Regions from separate parts of the Eubacterium sp. BL-380-WT-2B genome, predicted to be linked through region 1. Evidence: riboswitches for the same ligand, from Rfam matches in the RefSeq annotation. Region 1 holds a riboswitch; each other region holds the start of a gene.

Region 1 (5,721 bases):
AAAAGCTCGATGACAAAGGGGTTCTCTGTTCTTCTCAGGATATTCCGGATAAAGCGGCAGTGGAAGGCAAACATTTCGATCGGGTTGGAAGAATCCAGGTTGTCGGTCATTTCGTATAGGGTCATGAAATCTTCACGGCTGCATTTGGAAGCGCCGTATGTGATGGTGCTGGGTAAAAGAATAGAGAGCATCCGGTATGTATCACTGATGCCGTGACGCCGGTTTTCAAAGCGCTTTTCATAAGCCTCACGGTGTTCCGGCAGGCGGCTGTCAAAGATTACCTGAGCATTTTTACCGTGGGAGCAGAAAATAAGATTGTTGTCCTGCAGCAGACGCAGGGCTTTTCGAACGGAATTACGACTGGCACCCATTTGTTTGCTGATTTTTGGTTCAGATGGCAGGGCGTCACCCAGTTTTAATTTGCCGTTGTAAATATCATCCTCAATCTTTCTGCAAATAAATAGATACAATGGAATTTCTTTTTTCAAAATACAATCTCCTTTTGGGGGTATTTTAACAGTATAACATCATTTGCTAAAACTTACATCTAAATTGAGAAAAAATTATAAAGAAATTCTTTTTCGGTCAGCCTTTACCATATCGGAATTAGATGTGTGTTCCTCTGAATGAGGTGTACCCATTTTGAAGAGAATTAAACACATGAAAAATATTTTTAAGGTAACAGAAATTTGAAAATATTTTAAAATGGGTTTTTCACATTGCAAATTCGGGTAAAAATAAGAAAACAAATAAAAAGGATATAATTGGTTGAATTAAAATGATAACTTCAATTGCAGATAAAAAGTTTTTAAATAAAGAGATTGCTTTGACAGGAGATTCGATTTATAATAAAGTATATATATTGGGAAAACTAAATAGAAATTGCGGCATCCGGAAAGTGCTGGCACACTTATCCGGCTTGCGCAGGTGCACAACCACCATACACAACGGCCCTGGGGGGCACGTACCGCATTACTTATTATAGGCTATTTTTGTGCTAAAAACAAGAGGACACCCTATAAATAAGTGGGCTTATTTGTGTTAGCATTTTATAAAAGTGTCATATAACTGTGCATGGTTGGTTTTATCCTGCACAGTTTTTTTATTTGGTTTTCCCTGAAATTTAGGAGAAGACAATGGAATCAAGGTTAGATCAAAAGGCAATTGGCCAGCGCATCCGGCAGCGTAGAACTTTTTTAAACATGAGCCGTGAGGATTTGGCGCGAAAAATAGGGATTACACAGACTTTTTTAACGGACATCGAGCTGGGAACCAAAGGCTTTTCGCTAAAGAGTCTTGAACGTTTCTGTGAAGCGTTAAAAATGTCTTCAGATAGCATCCTGTTTGGCAAAAGTCTGGATGAAAAAGAAAAAAACACTGCACTGCTTGATATTCTGGAGCATTGCCCCGATGAAAAAAAGGAATACGCAGAAAGAATGATGATGCTCTTTTTAATGAGCCATGAAACAGAAAACTAGCATGGATGTATAAAATGACCGGACTCAGGAAAAGAGACCGGTTTTTTATTGCCTGTAATCCGATTACAGAAAATATGTAAAATATTCGGTGGAATTGGCAAAAAACTGCTTATTTCCCATAAAAAGGGGTAGCGCCTGAGTCGGATTGGTGATATAATTGGAAACGAAAATTAAATAGGAAAGACTAATGTAAAATCTGTTTTGGATTCTTTCGTTTTTGCCCTGGTAAAAACAAAGGATAAAGGGAATCTGGTGAAAATCCAGAGCGATCCGGTCACTGTAATTCGTTAAGTCTCCTTATGATGCCACTGGAATGAAAACCGGGAAGGCAAGGAGAATATAATGCGATGAGTCAGGAAACCTACTGGACAGAGTGCTAATAATTACCTCCAGGGAAAAGGGAACTTAGTAACGTTAATTTAATTGTAGTATCCGCAATAGACAGCGTGGATAAATAATTCTGTTGACAAACCTCTTTTTTACGGAGACGTAATGAAGAGGTTTTTATTTGTTTTTAATGAATGTTTGATTGAAGGAGAAGGATTGAAATGAAATTAGTTGTAGTGGGAATCAATCATAAAGACACACCTCTGGAAATCAGGGAAAAGGGTGCTTTTATCAAGCGGACCGTAAAAGAGGGTATTGCAAGCCTTCTGGAAGAGGCGTGTATCGAAGAGGTGATCATTCTTTCTACCTGTAATCGAAGCGAAATTTATGTGGCGACCCGCGACGTTGAAGCAGCGGACCAGGCGCTGAGAAATTTTTACATCGAGGAGAAATCCGGCGATCTCGAAAATTATCTGTTCTGTGAAAAGGGCAGAGAAGCCATCCTTCACCTTTACCGGGTAGTGACCGGGCTGGATTCAATGATCCTGGGTGAGGACCAGATCTTGGGCCAGGTAAAGGATGCCCTTGAATTATCCCAGTCTGTTCACGGCTGCGGAAAATACTTAACCAAGGCTTTCAGAGAAGCCGTCACCTTTGCCAAGAAGGTTAAAACCGTTTATAAAATCTCCGAGACCCCGCTTTCCCTGAGCTCGACAGCGGTTAAGCACGTTAAAAGAAGTTATGAGGACTATGCGGATAAAAAGGTGCTGATCATCGGTTCTGGAAAAATGGGGCTTCTGGCACTGCGTTATATGGCGGCAGAGGGCTTTAACAGCGTTTATATGACCAACCGTACCTATCATCCGGGGGATGAATACCGTGATATTTATGAGGGTGTTAACATGATCCGCTACGAGGACCGCTATGAAGCCATTGGGGATATCGATGTAATTATCTCGGCGACAGCCTCACCCCACGTGGTCTTAAAACGGGAGCTCATGCCCGAGCGCAAAAAGCCGCTCATGGTCATTGACCTGGCGCTGCCAAGGGATATTGAGGAAGCCATCTCGGAGATGGATCAGGTTGAGCTGCTGACCATTGACAATTTTAAAGATATTATTGATGAAAAAATGCACTACCGTGAGCGGGTGGCAGAAAAGATCGCCCTTGAGATCGAAGAGGAAATCGATGGCCTCATGGTCTGGATTACCAAGTCCAAGGTAGACAACATGGTGGCACATTTTAACCAGGTTTCCGGACAGCTGGCGGACGAAACCATTGAGATTCTCAACAAGCGCTATCAGTTTGAGGGGAAGGACAAGGAATTTCTTGAAAAAATCGTCCATTCAAAATTCCGTGAAATGGTAATGCCGTCCATCAGGCAGCTAAAAACACTGGACAGCGAGGACGATATTCTGCGCTTTGAGAAAACACTGGCTTTTTTATTTTCAGGTGGCAATGCGGAGGCGGCCCAATGAAAGGGCCGATTCTGCTCAACTTTACCGGGAAAAGGGCCCTTGTAATCGGCGGCGGGAAGGTAGGAATGCGGCGCGCGGAAACCCTAGCCGGGTATGGGTGTTCTGTGACCTGCGTGGATAAAAACATGGAGGTTCCGGAAAAGCCGGTTGAGAACATCCGTTATGTCAAAGCATACTGCCGGATCGAGACAGCCCTTGACGGCATGGATCTTGTCGTGGCGGCGACAGACCAGCGTGAGCTGAATGCCCGGATTCTTGAAAACTGTAAAATACGCGGTATCTGGTGCAACGTTTCAGACGACCCCGAGCATTCGGACTTTATTTTTCCCTCAGTGGTAAAGCGCGGGGATTTGACGATCTCGGTCTGTACCGATGGGGCCAGTCCAACGCTGACCACCCAGATAAAAAGGGAGCTGGAAGAAAAATATGATGAAAGCTATGCAGAGCGTCTCAGGCTGCTTAAGCAGCTGAGGCTGCATATTTTGAAAACGGAAACCTCACCGGATGAAAAAAAAAGACAGCTCAAGGGGCTGACAGCGTTAACCATTGAAGAATTGCAGAGAGAAGTGGAGAAAATATGAAAATAATTGTAGGCTCAAGAGGCAGTAAGCTGGCAGTGGTCCAGACCAACTGGCTTCTTGAGGAGTTAAGAAAAGCAAACCCGGAGGTCGATTTTGAACTCAAAATCATCAAGACAAAGGGCGATAAGATACAGCACAAAGCCCTTGATAAAATTGGGGATAAGGGTATTTTTACCAAAGAGCTGGAGGATGCCCTCTTAAGCGGTGAAATCGATATGGCGGTTCACAGCATGAAGGATATGCCCTCTGCGCTGCCCGATGGGCTCACACTTTCGGTGCCGCCCATGCGGGAAGACCCGAGAGATGTGCTGCTGACACCGCATAAAATCAGCGCCATCCAGGAGCTGCCCGAAAATGCAGTCATCGGTACCGGGAGCAAACGCCGGATTTATCAGCTGAAAAATATCCGAAAGGATTTTGAAGTGGTGGGAATCCGCGGAAATATTGATACCCGTATCCGGAAAATGAAAGAGCAGGGACTGGATGGCATTATTCTGGCGGCGGCGGGACTTAAACGCATCGGTGCTTATGAGAGCGGGGATTATACCTGCCTTCCCCTTGATCCATGCCAGTTTGTATCGGCCCCAGCCCAGGGGATTCTGGCAGTGGAAATCCGTGAGGATAACGAAACTGTCAAGGCACTCATGGAATCTGTCAGCAACCCGGTTACCAAGGCGCAGATGACAGCGGAACGCCAGTTTTTGATCAGTCTAAATGGCAGCTGTCATATCCCTATCGGGGCATACTGTGATGTGGAGGGTGAAAAACTGACCCTTTACGGACTTTTCGGCAACGAAGACGGCACAATTCTATACAAAGGACAGACAGAGGGAGCCATGGGCGAGGAAGCAAAAATGGGAGACCGTCTGGCAAAGGAACTGAAAGAAATGGTAGAAGCAAAAATCAAACCGGGCACCGTCTATCTGGCTGGCGGCGGCTGCGGTGATAAGGGACTGATCACCGTCAAGGCCATGGAAAAATTAAAGACCTGTGACGCGGTGGTTTATGATGCGCTGGTCAATGAGGAATTCCTGAAATGGACAAAACCCGAGTGTGAAAAAATATACGTGGGCAAAAGAGCCGCCAACCACGCGCTGCCCCAGGATGAAATCAACGCCCTGCTGATCAGGCTGGGCAGGGAAGGAAAAAATGTTGTCCGCCTTAAGGGCGGCGACCCCTATGTTTTCGGACGCGGAGGAGAGGAAGGCGAGGAGCTCTACGACGCCGGGGTTCCCTTTGAGGTGATCCCGGGGATTACCTCGGTTATCGGCGGCCTGGCTTACGCAGGCATTCCCATTACCCACAGAGACTGTGTCTCTTCCTTCCAGGTGGTTACCGGGCATCTGAAATCTGAGGAGTCTGAGCTGGACTGGCCGGTACTGGCCAAATCCAAAGGGACCATTGTGTTTTTGATGGGCGTCAAAAATCTTGAAAAAATCACCGGAGAGCTGATGAAAAACGGGATGGATAAAAATACGCCGGCGGCTGTGGTGCACCGCGCTTCCACCCCTTATCAGCGAGTGGTGGAAGGCACACTGGAAACCATCTACGGCATTGCCACAGAAGCCAGGATCACAGCGCCAAGCCTGATCGTAGTCGGCGATGTGGTGACCAAGCGTGAGAAGCTGCGCTTCTTTGACAGCAAGCCCCTTTTTGGAAAAAATATCGTGGTAACCCGTTCCAGAGAACAGAGCTCTAAAATGGTAGCGCAGATCGCCGAGCTCGGCGGCAATGCCATTGAGTACCCGACCATCAAAATCGAGCCGATTCCGGAGAATGTCGACGCGCTGGCCGAGAACTTTGGATCTCTGGACAGGTACAGCCACATTATTTTTACCAGCACCAACGGCGTTGAAA
Region 2 (5,721 bases), on a different contig from region 1:
AAATCGCCGATTTTATCGTCCCTGAGCATGGTGAGCTTTGTCTTATAATCGCCCCGGGCAATCTTTCTGGCGAAAATGGTGACCTCGTCCAGGGGTCTTGTCTCGTTATTTAAGAGGAAGGCAAAAATCACAATGGCGATGAGGATACTGGCCAGCGCCACAAAAATCAGGTTGTTAATAATGCTGTAGCTCACATCCTCCATGACGTCAAGAGGCACTGCGATCCTTACAATATGCGTTATCTGCCCATCCTGATAGTATGGCGCTGCCAGGTAGAGCATATTCTTCATAATGGTGTCGGAATAGCGCACCGAGGTGGTGGGCGTCCCCTTCATGGCGCCCTGGACCTCGGGCCGGCTCAGGTGGTTGTCCAGCGAACCGATACCGCTCAGGGACTCAAACAGGACGTTCCCCTCCACATCTATGATGTTGATGCGCTGGTTGGTGCTGTTTGCATAATGCTCGAGCCCGGTGACGTCGCCGGTCTTGATGTAGCCGGGCATCAGGTCCTCGACAATATACTCGCTGTTGCTTTTCAGGTTGCTCTCGGTGGATTCATAGTAGGCGTTTTTGAAGATCACATAGGAGAAAACGCCTGAAAAGGCAGTGACCAGCACGATCAGGATTGAAAAGACAATGGTGATGCGTTTTTTCATTGATCACCTCCCAGGTTTTCTACCAGGCGGTAGCCCACGCCGCGCACGGTTTCGATGTATTTTTCCTGGTCGTCCTCAATCTTCTTCCGCAGGTAACGGATGTGGACATCCACTGTCCGGGTCTCGCCGTAATACTCATAGCCCCAGATTTCGTCCAGCAGCTGATCCCGGGTCAGCACCTTGTTCTTATTGTTTGCCAGATACAGGAGCAGCTCGTATTCCTTCAGCGTCAGCGACAGCTTTTTGCCGTTTTTGTATACCTCGAAGGAGCCGGGCAGAATGCGCAGGCTGCCCACTGCGATCTCCTCTGTGTCTGAGCTTTTGATCATCTCGGTGCGCCGCAGGACAGCCTTTACCCGGGCGTAGAGCTCCTTCACGCTGAAGGGCTTGGTCATATAGTCGTCTGCGCCCATTTCTAGGCCAAGGACCTTGTCAAACTCCTCGCTCTTGGCGGTGAGCATGATGACTGGAATGTAAGACAGGTTTTTATCCGCCCGCACCTCGCGGCAGATGGTGAGCCCGTCCTTGCCCGGCAGCATTAAATCCAGAATGATCAGATCCGGCCGGATATCCACGATTTTCTCAACCGCGCCGGTCCCCTCGTGGACCCCCGCCACCTCAAATCCCTGGGCTTCCAGATTGAATTTAATCAGCTCAAATATATTAAGTTCGTCTTCTATAATCAGAATTTTTTTCATTTTCTCTCCAATTCTCGCTCAATTTTAACATAATATGATTATAGCATATGTTGTGTTAAAGGCATGTAAAATCTAGATTAAATTTAGAAGGCAAATCTGTGACTGTTAAAAAAGCGGCGCAAACCGAGACTGCGCCTTTTGTCCAGATAAGAAAAAGGCTTCGTCTCTCAAGATCCTTACCTGTCACTCCTTAAGCTCCCGGAAATGCTGCCAGTGAATCCCGATATGCCCAATGCCCAAAATCACCACAAACACCACCATCAAAATGACCCTCCCGTAGATCCCCAGGAGCAGAAACGAAACCACCGGCAGCGTTGCCCCTGCCAGCGGCACACCGCAAAAGCTCGAATAAAAATCTTTTAGCTTCTGCCCACTTCTAAAATACCGGACCCAGTAGCCCTCGTACAGCAGCATCAGCCCAAAGGACAGCGCCAGCCACAGGCTCCAGGGCGTCAGAGGGCGGAGGTTAAAATCCGTAAAGATCAGGGCGCAGCAGCTCACCCCCACCTGCCCCACACGCTCACACCACACCAGCAGTTTATGCTCATGTCTGAAATCATAGCCCTCCGGCTGCCTCCTTGTCCAGATCAGGTTGGGGATAAACAGCATCAGCAGATACAGTACACCGATGTATGAAAATCCAAAATGTCCCATTTTTTCCTCCTCATTTTTTATAAACAGCGTCGCCGCACAGTTAATACCGCTATTATATCACGTTTGGATTAAAACTTTTACATTTTGTCTTGACACCCAAAACAAATGTGATATGATAATAAAAAAGCATAAAACATTTCAGGTGCTGCATGGCAGATAATAGGGAACTAAGTGAGATTCTTAGACGGGCCCGCCGCTGTAAGTGGATTGCCCGGCTCATCACCACTGTCCAAAAGGATGGGAAGGGAGCCCGGCGTTAATCCTCAGTCAGAAAACCTGCCTGAAATGTGTCGACGGTCTTTATCTGAGCGGTGGAGGCCTGTGGGAATGATGGAAAGTTCGCACCTTAGATTAAGGTCGGGCTTTTTTTGTTTGAAAAATAAGGAGATACCAAATGAAAGCAGTTGTTTTAACAGGCCCCGGCCAGCTGGAAATGACCGAAAGGCCCATTCCGGCCTGCGGCGACCACGAAGTCCTTGTCAGGGTCATGGCCTGCAATTTATGCAAAACCGATCTCAAATGCCTGACCATGGGTCAGCGTGACCTGGTATACCCGCGTGTGCTGGGCCATGAAATTTCCGGTGTTATCGCCGGTGTGGGCGCTGCAGTCACAGGCTACCAGGAGGGACAGCGGGTACACGTGCACCCGGGGATTGCCTGCGGCGCGTGCGCCTATTGTAAAGAGGGCGATGATAACCTCTGCGACCACGTGCGCATCATGGGCTTTAACTATGATGGCGGCTTCCAGGAATACCTGGTGGTGCCTGCGGAGGGCGTCCGGGGCCAGATCATCAACATCATTGAAAATGACGCGCTGAGCTTTGAGGAGATATCCTTTATCGAGCCTCTCTCCTGCTGCGTCAACGTCCAGGAAAAGCTGAAGCTTGCGCCTGACGACACCCTGCTGATCATCGGCGCAGGCCGTATGGGCATCCTCAACCTGCGTGTGGCAAGAGCCCTGGGCGTGCGTAAGGTCCTTCTGCTTGAGTCTGACCCCGAACGGGCCGCCCGCGCCGAGACGCTGGGCTTTGACGCTGTTTTCGCGAGCGGGCAGGAGGCCGAGGGCGCCATTAGGGAACTGACAGACGGCCAGGGCGTGGATGCGGTGATCCCCTGCTGCGCAGCCGCAGACGCCATGAACCTGGCGCTCCGGGTGCTTAAAAAGCAGGGGCGCTTCGGCCATTTCAGCGGTATTATCCCAGACGGCGCCACCCAGCCCGAGATCAACACCATTCACTACAAGGAGCAGATCATGACCGGCGCCTACGGGTGCAGCATTGCGCACAGCCGCCGGGCCAAGGCACTGCTGGAGAACGGCAGTCTGATTGTAAAAGACCTGATCACTGAGCGCATTCCGCTCGAGGAGCTGCGGCACGGCCTTGAGCGCGTACGTCAGCTTGAAACCCTGTCGACCATCGTCGTTTTTGATTAACACACCATATGGAGGAGTAAAACAATGGAAGCAGTTACTATGAAAGAATATGGCCAGGTGATCACCGGCCTCATCAACCGTGAAAATCTGACCAAGGAAGAATCAAAGGAAATGTTTATGGAGATCCTGGGCGACCGCCAGACGCCCATGCAGCAGGGGGCTTTTCTGGCCGCCCTCAGCGCCAAGGGCCCGACCGCCGCAGAAGTAGCCGGCAGCTTTGAGGCCATCTACGAAATTGACACCTGCAAGGTCACGCCTCAGACCGCTGTGCCTGTGGTGGAAAACTGCGGCACGGGCATGGATACCTTTAAGACCTTTAATATCAGCACGGTCGCCGGCATCATCGCCGCCGCAGACGGCGTCCCCATGGCCAAGCATGGCTCACGGGCGCTCACCTCTGTGTGCGGCACCATCGACGCGGTGGAGGCCCTGGGCGTGGATGTGGACTGCAGCGTGGACGTGGTAAAGGCCAGCATCGAGAACGCGGGCATCGGCATCTTTAACGGCATGAGCTCCGAGGTCCATCCCACTGCCCTCGGCCGGGTGCTGTCACAGATCTCCTTCGGCAGCGTTTTAAACATCTCCGCCTCTCTGGCCAATCCCGCCCTGCCAAAATACGCAGTCCGCGGAGTCTACTCCCTGGATATGCTGGAATTTGTCCCGGACATCATGCGTGAAATCGGCTATGAGCACGCACTGATCGTCTACGGCGAAGCCGGAGACGGCTGTATCGACGAAGCCTCCACAGTCGGCGCCACCCACATGGCTGAGCTGATGCCCGACGGCACTGTAAAGCGCAGTATCCTGACGCCGGAAAGCCTTGGGATTGAGCCGGGCAGACTGGACGAGCTGGCTCCCTGGGGCTCTGTGGACGCGGCCGCCCAGGGCATTGTCCGTATCCTGAAGGGCGTCTCCACCCCCACCCGCACCAACATCGTCTGCCTGAACAGCGCGCTGATTCTCTATGTTGCGGGAAAAGCTGCAAGCATTCCGGAAGGCTATCTGCGCAGCCATGAGCTCATCGCAAGCGGCGCGGCCTACAAGGCGCTGGAAAAATGGGTCGCTGCCCAGAACCGCGATCCCCAGGCCGGTCTCGCGAAGCTGAAAGCCCTCACCCTGGCCGCCGAGGTGTAAAATGAATCTCTACGCCTTTAAAGCTGACAATGGTTACCTGAAAATAGCTCCCGACGGCGCCTACATTCTGGTCGGCATCCATAAAGCCAGCGTCTATGATGACAGCAGACTTGACAGCCTGAAGGAGCAGCTCGCCGCCCTGAAGCCCGAGCTCGAAAATCTGAGGATCGTAAAACTCGTGCTTGAGGAAGAGGATTATTTTCTGCAATAGAAAAAAGGACCGCTGAGCAGCGGTCCTTTTTTAATAATCGCCTTATTTTTCTTCTCTTTCCATATGTAAAATCGGAAACTCCCGCCCCTGCTCATCTAAGGGCGACCTTGATGCTACGCGAAAACCCATATGCTCGTAAAAACCTCTTGCGCCGGGATTCTGCTCATTCACATCTACGGCGGTGGCACCGCAGTTCTCAAGGGCATGGCAGATAAGAAAACTGCCGGCGCCCTTTCCAAACCAGTTCGGCTCCACAAAAAGCATTTCAATTTTCTGTTTGTCAATCCCGATAAATCCAACGGTTGTGCCCAGGTGGTTACGGGCCAGCATCAGCTGCTCCACGCCCTTCAGGCCGGCCTTCACCTCAGGGACCAGTCCCTGAATATCTTCCTCTCCCAGAAAATCATGGGTGGCCCGCACAGAAGCCTCCCATATTTCAGCCAGTTTTTCGATCTCCTGATCGGTTCTGCGGCCGATCCTTTCAATGCTGTATTCCTGTTTCATTTTATCCTCCCTATAAAAAAGCCCTCTCCACCGCAATGAAGAGGCCTGTGTTTGTGTTAGTCGTTTCGTTCCCGCACAAAAAACCGGATGGGCGTGCCATCGAAATCAAAGGTATCGCGGATTTTGTTTTCCAGATAACGCTGATAGGAAAAGTGCATCAGCGTCGCGTCGTTGACAAATACCACAAAGGTCGGCGGGTTCACACCAGTCTGTGACGCGTAAAAGATTTTGAGACGGCGGCCACTCTTGGTCGGCGGCTGCTTCATCATGATGAATTCTGTCATGGCCTCGTTGAGCTTACCGGTGGTAATGCGTTTTTCCGTCTGACTCTTGACAAAATCAATGGTTTCGTAAATCTTGCTGACCCGCTGCCCGGTTTTGGCCGAGATAAACAGGATGGGCGCATAGTCGATAAAGGAAAGGGTATCGCGG
Region 3 (5,721 bases), on a different contig from region 1:
TTCACAGCATAATATTTTTGAAATATTACTATTTATCTTTCTGCTGTGCTCCACTCTGGAACAAGCATTGTAATCCCTGCTACGCCAGCGCTTCCGCCCAGGCTTTATCAATCGCGTACTCACCCTCTTTTTCCTTAAAGCAGGGGGCCAGTCTCGGCGAGTTGGCCAGGGCTTTGTAGTCGGCAAAGGGGGTGTCTATAAAAATCTGCTTCCCGGCGTTGTTGAGCGCCCCGAACACCACTTTTTTCTTCTGGAACTCAAAGCTTCCAAACAGCACCTTATCAAGAGCGATGGGCGAGTTTTCAGCCCTCAGCTTTGCGGATACGTCCTCGTATATTTTATGATCCAGATAGGTGATGATCTTATCATTCAGGTTGGACTCAAAAATATGAATCTTTTCCAGAAGGTCCATCACATCCTTCACAATGCGAATCCGGTAATTTGGAAACATCTCTAAGACCTCCTCCGCCATGGCCGCTGTATCAATGTCGCCCATATCCAGAATCACCATGTACTCTTTTTCCATGTCCTGATACTTGAGCGAGTAGGGCGCTGAAATATCCTCACCGCACGCTGGACAGGTGTGGCGAAACAGCTCTGTTTTAATGAGCTTTTCCTTCAGCGCCTCGTCCAGACTGGCGTTTATGGTATCATATCCTTTAATCTCAAAGGCTTCGCGGCACTTTGGACACTCGATGGTAATGGTTTTTGTTTTTGCCATGATACGGCCTCCTCTCTGTTCCTTCTCAAAATTTTGTATACAAAAAGGGGCTCCTATCATAGAAATTCAACTCAAATAAAACCATACACCACCAAAACAATGGATGTTTTGATTCGTACAATAATTTTGATTATGAATATCTGTGATAGAAGCCCCAGAATAGCCGTAGAGCGTCTATATTTTCGATGAATAACCCTAGTGACGAGGATTAATTCCATCAAGACTGTAACAAACAGGTTTCCGACTCGTCTTTACCAGTGGTTTCCGGCAAGCATCACGATAGCGGCTCTGTACTAGGATTCACACCTACTTCCCTCAGGCATCTTGATAAACTCTCAAAAACACCCTAGCTGCAGATAATCAGAATGATTATCATGCGGCAATTCATTACAGTTATTATTAAATTTCACAAACGAGTCGTTCTTTTAAAGAATAGCTACAATTGATACAATTTGTTGTCATCTCGTTTACAATGCTTATTCTAGCATTATAATTTATTTTTTGCAACCTCTATTTTTGAGTTTTTTTTAATACAGTTGCTAAAAGTACCATTTCAAGGGCTTTTCCAGCGTTTTTTATTTTTTGAAGATATCCGCTGAAGGGTTTGATTTATCATCAAAAGGCTATTATTATTTTAGACTTATCTTATAAAATCTGCGGCAGCCTATCCCGATACACATCAAGAATTACTGAGGATTTTTACTGGAAATAGCGGACTTTATAATCGTATAGCTTACAATAACGGTCGATCTTGGAGCCCTCAAAACAATGTACGGTTACATCATTTCGGTTAAAGATCCACTCGCCCACTTCATCGGGGTCGTGTCTTATTTCAACTGTTTTTAAATTAGGGCATCCATGAAACGCCCATTTTCCAATGATTTTTACACTTTCTGGCAGCTTTAGCACTGTGAGCTTCTTGCATTTCAAGAAGCCGGATTCATCAATAACCTCCAGGCCCTCCGGCAGCTGGAGCTGCTGGAAGCTGCAGTTTACAAAGGCTTCCTTGCCGATATACTTCAAATTTTGCGAAAACCGGATGGATTCCAGGTTTTTGCACATATAAAAGGTTCTAAACGGCAGCTTTTCAATGCCGTCCGGAAGCTCAATATATGCCAGCTTATCGCAATTGTAAAAGGCGTTTTCCCCAATCCGAGTGAGCTGTTTAGGCAGTGTTATATGCTCCAGCCCTCGGCAGAATTTAAATGTTCGGTCTTTTATGACGTGTATGCCCTCGGGAATCTCGAGCGATTGTAATCTGCGGCACTCCATAAAGGCGGCTTCTCCCAGCAGCTTAAGCTCTGATGGCATACTGACGGCTGAAAGCATTGTGCAGCCCTCAAAGGCGTGGCCGCATATTTCCCTAACCGATTCTGCAATTCTGACTTCCTTCAGCTTTGTCATATTTTTAAAGGCGTTAACACCAATCCGCTCAAAACCTTCCGGGATATCGACACGTTTTATGTTTGTCTTTGTCAGTTCTTTTTTTGAAAAAGTCTCGACTCTTTTTGTACGCTCACTCATTATTCTCTCCAAAATCACATCTTTTATCAGGCTTTCCAGTACACCGCTTTTATTTTAACGGCAGCAGGCCTTATATAAGTTTTTACAATATCCGCACGACCAATCTGCCGCAGTTTCAACAAAGTGCTTTCGTCTTTTAAATCACCACTTTAATAATCGAGCTTATTCTAATGCACCAATTATATTTTAAAAGCTATAAAACCCAACATCAGAACCTATTGTAGTCTGTTTTTACGATTTTGTCAAATAAACGAAAATATTTTAAAGATATTCATATTTTTTTCTTATGCTTTTAATCCAAATACAAAAATACATATAGGGGGTATGTGTATAGCTTAATCTATTCTTTTTTAAAAAAATTCAACTTTATCCATTGACATTATGACATAAGGTGTTATAATTAAAAGCGTAGTCGGTTCTCCGGCACACTTTAATGGTTTCCATCATAAGCGATGGTTAAAGCATAATTGGGTGTAAATCCCAAACGGTCCCGCCACTGTGAGACGCAAGTCGAGTCAGGATGCTGATCATTAAAACTGTATTACATTTGGTTACGAGGAGATAGCTGAGTGTCTGGACGAAATTAAAAGGTTTCAGGATTCATTATTTCGTACTTTCACCGCTTATCTGCCCGATAAGCGGTTTTTTTCGTGCTGCTGCGCAGCCTGCTTGAATCGTAGCCCGGTAAAATTCATTTTTCGAGGAGGTAAAAATGACAAAGAATCAAAGAAGGATTGTCACACTGCTTGGCGCGTGGGCGCTTGTATTCGGGATTGTACCCGCCGCAAACGCAATGCACATTATGGAGGGCTACCTTCCTGTGGGGTACTGTATTGCATGGGGTGTTATCTGTATTCCATTTTTAGCTGCTGGTTTTTTCTCGATTAAAAAAACCCTGACCGGCAACAGAAGATCCATTACGTTATTGGCCATGGCAGGCGCTTTTATTTTTGTTATTTCATCACTGAAGATCCCATCTGTAACAGGCAGCTGCTCCCACATGACAGGTACAGGCCTTGGCGCCATCTTGTTTGGACCGAGCGCTGTCAGTATTCTTGGCATTATCGTTTTATTATTTCAGGCCATTCTGCTGGCCCACGGCGGATTGACAACGCTGGGCGCAAACACTTTTTCAATGGCAATTGCCGGTCCCTTTGTCTCTTTTGGTATCTACAAGCTCTGCCAGAAAATGAAGGTTAACCGTAAGGTTGGCGTTTTTCTGGCCGCTGCACTGGGGGATCTGTTCACTTATTGTATTACCAGTATTCAGCTGGCGATGGCTTACCCGTCTGAACAGGGTGGTGTAGCCGCTTCTGCGGTAAAATTCCTGGGGGTTTTTGCGCCGACCCAGCTGCCGCTTGCTATTATTGAAGGGATTTTAACGGTTATTATCGTTATCGCTTTAGAAACGTATGCAAGCCCGGAACTCAAGTCCATTGGTTTTTTAGCATCGGAGGAAGTGTAAAATGAGTAAAAACAAAAAATTAGTGATTGTTCTTCTCGTAATTGTCGCTTTACTGGTTGTCGTACCGCTATTTGCCCTCCAGGGCGCTGAATTCGGCGGCTCTGACGACGCAGGCAGCACAATGATTGAAGAGATTCAGGGCGGCGAATATGAGCCCTGGTTTACGCCTGTGCTTGAAACCATGATCAACGGTGAGCTTCCTGGTGAAGTGGAATCCTTGATCTTCTGTCTCCAGACTGGTATCGGCGTCGGTATTCTGGCTTTCTTTATGGGCCGCTTGGTTGAACGGAAAAAGCTCGGCAAGGAAGAGGCTGAGCTGTAGACCTTGTTTTGTACAAATAAATAAACAAAAATAAAACACGCCGTGCAAGCGTGTTTTATTTTTTGAAAGTTATCTTCTGTTTATATAATAGACTAAACAACTCCGGCAAAAAACATTTTCATTTTATTCTCCAGTTTATCCATTCTCTTGTCTCTTTTCGTCTTGTTTAGTCTTGTTTATGAATGGCGCACCACCGCCCCCACTACTGCCTGTCCTAGTGCCTGTACTAGTGCCTGTACTACCGCACCAACTGCCGAGATGTTTTCCCAGTAAAATCCCCTCACATTCCGCGCTCATTAAGTGTAATGCTGATGGTCAGGAACCAGACCTATCTTATACAAAGGATTAAATTTCCGCAATCCGGCGAACACGGGCCAGCCCCTTCGATACCGATGGAACCGCCAGTAAAATCATTGTCAGTGCGCCCTCCGAGAAAATATAGACAGCATTATATACCATTGAATAGGGCAGTGCCCCCCAGCCTTCCCAGGCCATGGAGCCAAAAAACAGCCAGCCGGACAGCACAGCAAATACGTAGCGGCCACAGATTCCAGCCAGGTAGCCCTTTATGAGCCCGTTCTTTGACTGGCTGAAAAATCCAGATAGGCCAAGCGCGCCAAAGGCAAGTACATAATCGACAAGCACCTGCAGAGGATATAGAATATAAGGGTCGATCACCATCTGCAGAATGCCATAGGCGATTGCCGCCAGAACCCCTGTCTTGGGACCGTACCAATAACCTGTCAGCGTGATAAAAAGCATACTAAACAGTGTTACAGAACCGCCGGTGGGCAAATGAAAAATCTTAATATTCGATGTGACCACCGCCAGAGCAATGGCAGCGGCACAAAAGGTCAGATGCCTGGTGCTGATCTGGCGGCGTTCGTTTTTCCCGGCAACAAGCGATGCGATGACCAGCACAATTGCCATCAGACCGATCAGCACCGCATATCCTGCACCTGTCGGCATATAGCTTACACCACCGTCAGCCGTTACAGGCTTTATAAAAAATTCCAGCATGGTTCTTTCCCTCCAAATATACAGTATTCTGAATTACAAACCTGATTTTATTATACGTTTCGTCAAGTAACGCTGTCAACCCGGCCCTGACCATAAAACGATTCTTAAAGTTCATAGAAGGGCTTAATATTCACAAATTAAAGATTTACCTTTGCTCAAAAAAATGATAAAATCAATTATATACTGCAAAAAAAGAGGATTTAATCTTATGGATGAAAAGAATTTACAAGATCAGCGCGAGGAGCGTACCCCCGAAGAGCAGGCGATTGAAAACGCCTCTCTTTTTGAGCGTCCCGTCCCTCCGGAAGATGAGGTCATCATTGATGAACCTGCTGCGCCGGAGGCCCAGGAGGAAACCATCATTGATCCGCCTGAGCCGCCAGAGGGCGGAACTGAAAATGATGACGATGCGGCCGGCGAGGTTCTCACCTTTGATGATGACAGCACTGCCAATGATTCCCTTGACGGCGGGGAGCCACCGGATTCTAAAGAAAAGAAAAGCCATAAAAAAATCTGGATTGGTATTGGTGTCGGCATTGGCATTATTCTGGCCGTTTATCTCGCCTTAAGCTTTTATTTCAGCACACGGTTCTACTTTAACACGACCATGAACGGCTTCAATGTCACTGGCAAAACCGCCGCTCAGGTTGACGAAGAAATGCAGCAGAA
Region 4 (5,721 bases), on a different contig from region 1:
GCGGACCGGGGTCTGTTTCACTGGGCAGAAGCGCATCGGCGTATAAGCCCGTGTTTGATTTGAGGCATTTTAGCTTTATTCTTTTTTAAGACAAGCATAAAATCCTTTTTGTTATCATTTAAGTCTTTATCAATTTAGAAAGATTTGATATAATGAATAACCATAAAAGGAGGTGGAAAGCCTTTGGGTTTTAAAACTATGGATGACAAAATATGGGTGCGCAAGGCCCGAAGGCTATAGAGCATAAATATGACAAAAAAGAAAGTAAAGAAAAAAAGAAGCGCAGTGCGCATTGTTGGAGACATCGTCATTATTCTGATCATCCTGTCCCTTTTGGGGGCGGCAGGATGGATGCTTTATAAGGAGTTTTTTCCCAACAATACGCCGATTCTTAAAATGCAGGTTACAAACCGCGAAGATAACAGCATCGACTGGGCGGCGCTGCGTGAGGTGAACCCCGAAACCGTTGGCTGGCTGAGTATTGAAGGGACAAATATTGATACCCCTGTGGTACAGACAACCGATAATGACAAATATCTGTACACCTCATTTAACGGAGAGTCGGATGAAAGGGGCGTGCCCTTTTTAGATATGAATTATAAATGGCAGCCTAAAAGCCAGAACTCTCTGATTTATGGGCACAGCACCATGCGCAGCGGTGTGCACGTCATGTTTGACGATCTGCTTTATTACTATAAAGACCCCAATTTTATCACAGAGCACAATAAAATTGTGTACAGAAGACCGCCAGAGCTGGGCGGTGATGGCGTTTGGGAAATTTTTGCCGTGCTGGTGGTTGAGCAGGATTATGATTACAGACAGTTGGAATTTGCCGACGATGAGAGCTTTCTGAACTATTACCAAAATATAAAGAATCAGAGCATTGTCGCAAGCAATGTGAGTGTACAGCCGGGTGACGAGATCCTCACGCTGTCCACCTGTATCTTTAATGTCGGACTCAATGACGGCCGCTTAGCCGTTATTGCCCGCCGGGTTTCATAAAAAATCGCCTGGCAGAAGATTGCAAAAGCCGTATCCACAGAGATACGGCTTTTTATTTTGCTTTTTCAGTCCCATTTCTCAAAGGCTTTTATTTTTTCAGTCAGGACTTTTATGTATTTTTCGCCGATCGCGCTTAAGCCGTGCTCGTTTCTGAGAATATATCCGGCGTGGAGCCGCTGGTCATTATCCAAAAGACGGATAGCCCTTACTTCGCTCATGTTGGAATGCATACGGTCAGCGTCGCTGTTGGTCAGGTCCGGTCCGATACTGAAACAGTTTGTGCCGCGAACCAGGGCAATTTTGGAGCAGCGGTCAATCACATGGATATTTTTATCCCAGATTTCATTGAACAGGATCTCCTCAGAGAAATGCATCATGCTGTCCTCCCCCTGGTCGTAAGTTACAAAAGGGTATTCCCTGAGCATATCCAGCGTCAGGGAGGTATTGCCGCTCAGAGGGTGTTTTTTCCGCAGGAAAACATAGGTGGTGAGCTGTCCCAGCTCATAAAAGCCCAGATTGCTGGAATCAAGGAGCTTTTGCATGGTATTGAGATAATGCTCGTTGATACACAGGATGCCGAGCTCACTGCGCCTGGACGCCACATCGTGTATGACCTCATGGGTCGGGCACTCGCGGATGGCAATGTCATAATGCCTGAGCTCAAGATCCTCGACAATCTGTATAAAGGACATGACCGAGAAGGGAAGGCGCTGGGTGGAAACGGAAAAGCGCATAGGCAGTGTTTTCCGATGCTTGTACCGCCTTTCAAGGTACTCGCTTTGCTCAACAATATCCTTGGCGTGGTTTAAGAAGTCCTGTCCCTCAAAGGTGACCTCAATGCCACGGTTGTTTCGTTTAAAAATTGAGATGCCGAGCTGCTGCTCGACCTCACGCACTGCGGTGGAGAGCGTTGACTGTGAGACAAAAAGCGACTTGGCGGCAGACGAGATCGAGTGGTGCTTTGCGATCTCGACGATGTATTTCATGTTCTGCATGGAGATCATATTGATACGATTCCTTTCCTCTGTTTTAATTATACTATCAAAAAATACGATAGCTGGCAATCAAAAATTGAGTTAATTGCAGTGGTTGTGAATTATCAGATATCGTGATATAATATAGCAAAATTACATAGAAGACTTGTTGCATGAAAACCGGTGAGAATCCGGTACGGTGCCGCCACTGTAAGGGGGAGCCGCTGTAAGTTTTATCAACACTGGAGAGCAGTCTCTGGGAAGTTGTTACAGCTGGCAATGAACCCAAGTCAGGATACTTCAACATTTCTTGTTTATACCTAACCTAACGGATCATTGGGAGAGGGTGTTGCTTGTGTTGAGGAACTCTTCTGATGAATCGGTCAGAAGAGTTTTTTTAATGGGAGAAATTATGGAAAAAAGCAGTAAAAGAATTGCGTTTTATGGAAAGGGCGGCATTGGAAAGTCGACCATTGCGGCCAATGTATCCGCCGCCTTCGCCAAAATGGGAAAAAGGGTGCTGCACATAGGCTGTGACCCCAAAGCTGATTCAACGCGGTGTCTGATGAAAAAGCGGATTCCCACAGTCATTCAAAGGCTGAATGAAAAAGGGGAACAGGTGACAACTCAGGATATTCTGTTTACGAGTGAGACAGGTGTGGCGTGTGTAGAGGCCGGAGGGCCGGAGGCAGGTATTGGCTGCGCAGGAATGGGGATCGCCACTACTCTGGAGACATTGGAAAAGCTTGGGATATTTGAAGCGGGCTGGGACTTAATCACCTATGATGTGCTGGGCGATGTGGTCTGCGGTGGGTTTTCAATGCCTATGAGAAAAAAGTGTGTGGATCAGGTATATATTGTCACCTCCTCTGAGCTGATGTCGCTTTACGCCGCCAACAATATCATGAAGAGCATTGTCCGGTACTCTGCCGGGACACAGCCGTTGTTTGGAGGACTGATCCACAACCGGGCACGTCCCGGTACGGATCACCAGGTTGTTGAGTGCTTTGGCAGCAAGACAGGCAGCCCGATTACGGCTTCTGTCTGCCAAAGTGACACGCTTCGCCTTGCGGACTATCGGAGGACAACTGTTTTTGAACAGCGAGAGGGTGAGGTGCTTCAAAAAAGCTTTATGGCATTGGCCAAAGCCATAGCCAGCCAGAAAGGGAAGCTATGGCCGAAGCCGCTTTCCGACGCGGATATGGATAACCTGGGTGAGACACTCTATCAGCTTGAGAAGGAGGACCGTCATGGGCGCAGCAGCTGTTGAGAAGGCGCAGCCAGGCATGGGAGATGAAGCGCTGTCCAGACTTCTTTTCCAGACCGAGGGTGTGCGTGTTCTGGCAGTGGGGCCGCCGGCCTGTCTCCGAATTCTTTATTTCAGAGCGATGGAGAAGGAAGCGCTCAGCCGTCTGAGGCTCTGTCCTGTTTCCAGGCTGGAGTACACACTTGGCAGTTATGTACCCAGGGTTCGTAGGATGATTGAGGAGCTTGTCATGACCAGTGGGACAAAAGGGGTGGTGCTTTATGTCTCCTGTCCAGACCTGCTCACACAGACCGATTTTGAGGCCATGATGTCGGAGGCAGATAACCCTCATAATGTGCCGGTCGCTGTTTTCAGGCGAGGCCCCATGGAAAAACGGAAGAGGAAGCCTGTGGAGCGGCTTGAAGAAATACTTCGGGGCTTTGAGACGGCTCGGGAAAACCACTGGGTTGGAAAGGATGCGTGCCTTTGTCCACCGCCGCCTCTGGCAGCAGATTACAGCGGTGCGATGACGGCTTTTGAAAAGGACCGCGCCCTCTGTACCTGCCTGGTAACAGGCTCAGGCTGTGCCTCCTGCCCCAGATCCATTGACAGTTTCAGCGGGAAGCCCTTCTGGTATTCAAAGATGAATGACCTTCAGATAACATTGGGTGCGGCTGAGAGCATTGAGAAGGGCATCGGGGCTGTCATGCAGGAAGAAAAAAGGCGCTCGGCGTTCATTGTCGGCACGCCGCTGACTGCCATGACAGGTATTGATGACAGTTCTTTCCCAGTGCTGAAGGAAAAAATATTCATACAGACCGACGGGTTTCAAGATGCCCTTGACGGCACCCGGCAAGCACTGTCTACCGTTTCAAGACAGGAGATGCGGCGCTGTGAATACACCGAAAAGCGCATTAATCTTGTGGGATATACGCCCTTTCTTTTTGGAAACCAGCGGCAATTTGAGACGATTGCGCACGATCTGGAGCGATTGGGCTATGCTGTTTACTGGCTGGGAGGCGGAACGCTCGCGGACTTTAGAGACGCGCCAAAAGCAAAGGCCAACTGGGTTATCTCAGAAGCAGGCCTTGATCTGGCAAAATGGATGGAAAAGCAGTATGGTACGCCGTGGTTTTATCAGATGCCTGTCAGCGTAAGCGGCGTCCGGACAGCTTATCAATACCTGGAAAGCATAACCGGGGACGCTGTGTTTCAGGGCTGCACCGAAGATCCGGCGCCTTCAGAGCAGCCGGTAAGAACCGCTGTGATGATCGGCAGCCATGAACTGAACCGCCAGGTAAGTGTGGCCCTGAGAAATGAATTTATTGTTGAGTGCACCATAGTTGAGGCTCGTTCTTTTGGGTGGCCTTTGGATAGAGAAACGGATTATGTCATCGCAGATCCGCTGTATTTTCAGTATCTTCCTGAAGGTGCAGCGCTCAGGGTTCCCTTACCCTTTCCGGCACTTAGCGGAAACCGTTATGTGAAACGGGACTATTGTATCATTGGCCGAAAAGGACACCAGTATTTAAAACAGTTTTTTATGTAATCTAAAAATAAAGGAGTTTAAAATGAAAAAAAAATGGTTAAAAGCAGCAGGCCTGTGCCTGGCTGTCAGTTTGATTTTTGGAGGCTGCGCCAGCAGCGGAAATACCGCAGAAAATGCAGACAAAGTGGAGGCGCATGTCATAACCGATGAGGGCGGTAATCAGGTAGAGCTGCCGGAAAAGATCACCAAGGTGGCCATTACCCCGATTCCGTGGGCATCGGCAGTGTGGACGATTGACGGGGGAAGCGACCGGATTGTGTCCATTAACCCCAGCGCGATGGCCCAGTATAAAAAGAGCTTTATGACTAAGCTGGCGCCGGAATTTGCGGATATTTCCACAGGAGAAATCTCTCAGGATTTTTCCATTAACATCGAAGAGCTTATGAAGCTTTCACCAGAGGTGGCATTTATCTGGAATGACCAGGAGGCTGAGGCCGAAAAGCTGAAGGCTGTTGGCATTACCCCTGTGATGCTGAACTACGCCGAAAACCTTGAGAACCTCAAAAAAGATTTAACACTGGTGGGCAGGGTTCTGAACAAGGAGGATTTTACCCAGGAGCTCATTGATTACCACAATGATACCGAGACATACTTTATTAACAAAAAAGATCAAGTTGCCGCGGCAGACCAAAAGAGCGTTCTCTATCTGCAGAATAAAAAGCTGAGCGTCGCAGGGTCCAAAAATATTAACAACTACCTCCTTGAACTGACAGGTGGGCGCAATGTTGCCGCCGGCTTAGAGAAAAAGTGGGCAGAGGTTAATATGGAGCAGATCATGGAATGGAACCCTGAGATCATCTACCTCTCAAATTTTGACGACACCATGCCAGAGGATTTATATGAAAATAAAATTGAAGGCCAGGACTGGAGTAATATTGACGCAGTCAAAAACCACCGTGTTTACAAAACCCCGGTAGGGACTCTGCGCTGGGATGCCCCATGTGTGGAAA

What was found. A riboswitch is a leader RNA that binds a small molecule or an ion and turns the genes downstream of it on or off. The one in region 1 is predicted to bind cobalamin.
Region 2: another riboswitch for cobalamin. It lies ahead of FYJ53_RS07525 (alcohol dehydrogenase catalytic domain-containing protein); the one in region 1 lies ahead of hemA (glutamyl-tRNA reductase).
Region 3: another riboswitch for cobalamin. It lies ahead of FYJ53_RS02800 (energy-coupling factor ABC transporter permease); the one in region 1 lies ahead of hemA (glutamyl-tRNA reductase).
Region 4: another riboswitch for cobalamin. It lies ahead of FYJ53_RS07890 (AAA family ATPase); the one in region 1 lies ahead of hemA (glutamyl-tRNA reductase).

The regions. Positions count from the first base shown of each region.
Region 1 covers NZ_VUMP01000007.1:294,801-300,521, reverse strand. The annotation lists gene FYJ53_RS15865 (GntR family transcriptional regulator) at 1-488, opposite strand, end outside; gene FYJ53_RS15860 (helix-turn-helix domain-containing protein) at 1,137-1,478, shown strand; cobalamin riboswitch at 1,674-1,862, shown strand; gene hemA (glutamyl-tRNA reductase) at 2,027-3,283, shown strand; gene FYJ53_RS15850 (bifunctional precorrin-2 dehydrogenase/sirohydrochlorin ferrochelatase) at 3,280-3,864, shown strand; gene hemC (hydroxymethylbilane synthase) at 3,861-5,721, shown strand, end outside.
Region 2 covers NZ_VUMP01000003.1:300,410-306,130, reverse strand. The annotation lists gene FYJ53_RS07540 (ATP-binding protein) at 1-656, opposite strand, end outside; gene FYJ53_RS07535 (response regulator transcription factor) at 653-1,354, opposite strand; gene FYJ53_RS07530 (hypothetical protein) at 1,538-2,008, opposite strand; cobalamin riboswitch at 2,132-2,307, shown strand; gene FYJ53_RS07525 (alcohol dehydrogenase catalytic domain-containing protein) at 2,403-3,440, shown strand; gene trpD (anthranilate phosphoribosyltransferase) at 3,465-4,574, shown strand; gene FYJ53_RS07515 (hypothetical protein) at 4,576-4,785, shown strand; gene FYJ53_RS07510 (GNAT family N-acetyltransferase) at 4,828-5,289, opposite strand; gene der (ribosome biogenesis GTPase Der) at 5,346-5,721, opposite strand, start outside.
Region 3 covers NZ_VUMP01000001.1:582,956-588,676, reverse strand. The annotation lists gene FYJ53_RS02810 (CpXC domain-containing protein) at 80-721, opposite strand; gene FYJ53_RS02805 (leucine-rich repeat domain-containing protein) at 1,421-2,245, opposite strand; cobalamin riboswitch at 2,663-2,792, shown strand; gene FYJ53_RS02800 (energy-coupling factor ABC transporter permease) at 2,958-3,710, shown strand; gene FYJ53_RS02795 (energy-coupling factor ABC transporter substrate-binding protein) at 3,712-4,032, shown strand; gene FYJ53_RS02790 (energy-coupled thiamine transporter ThiT) at 4,378-5,052, opposite strand; gene FYJ53_RS02785 (peptidoglycan binding domain-containing protein) at 5,261-5,721, shown strand, end outside.
Region 4 covers NZ_VUMP01000003.1:372,574-378,294, forward strand. The annotation lists gene FYJ53_RS07880 (class B sortase) at 250-1,002, shown strand; gene FYJ53_RS07885 (LysR family transcriptional regulator) at 1,068-2,006, opposite strand; cobalamin riboswitch at 2,119-2,296, shown strand; gene FYJ53_RS07890 (AAA family ATPase) at 2,389-3,246, shown strand; gene FYJ53_RS07895 (nitrogenase component 1) at 3,227-4,771, shown strand; gene FYJ53_RS07900 (ABC transporter substrate-binding protein) at 4,794-5,721, shown strand, end outside.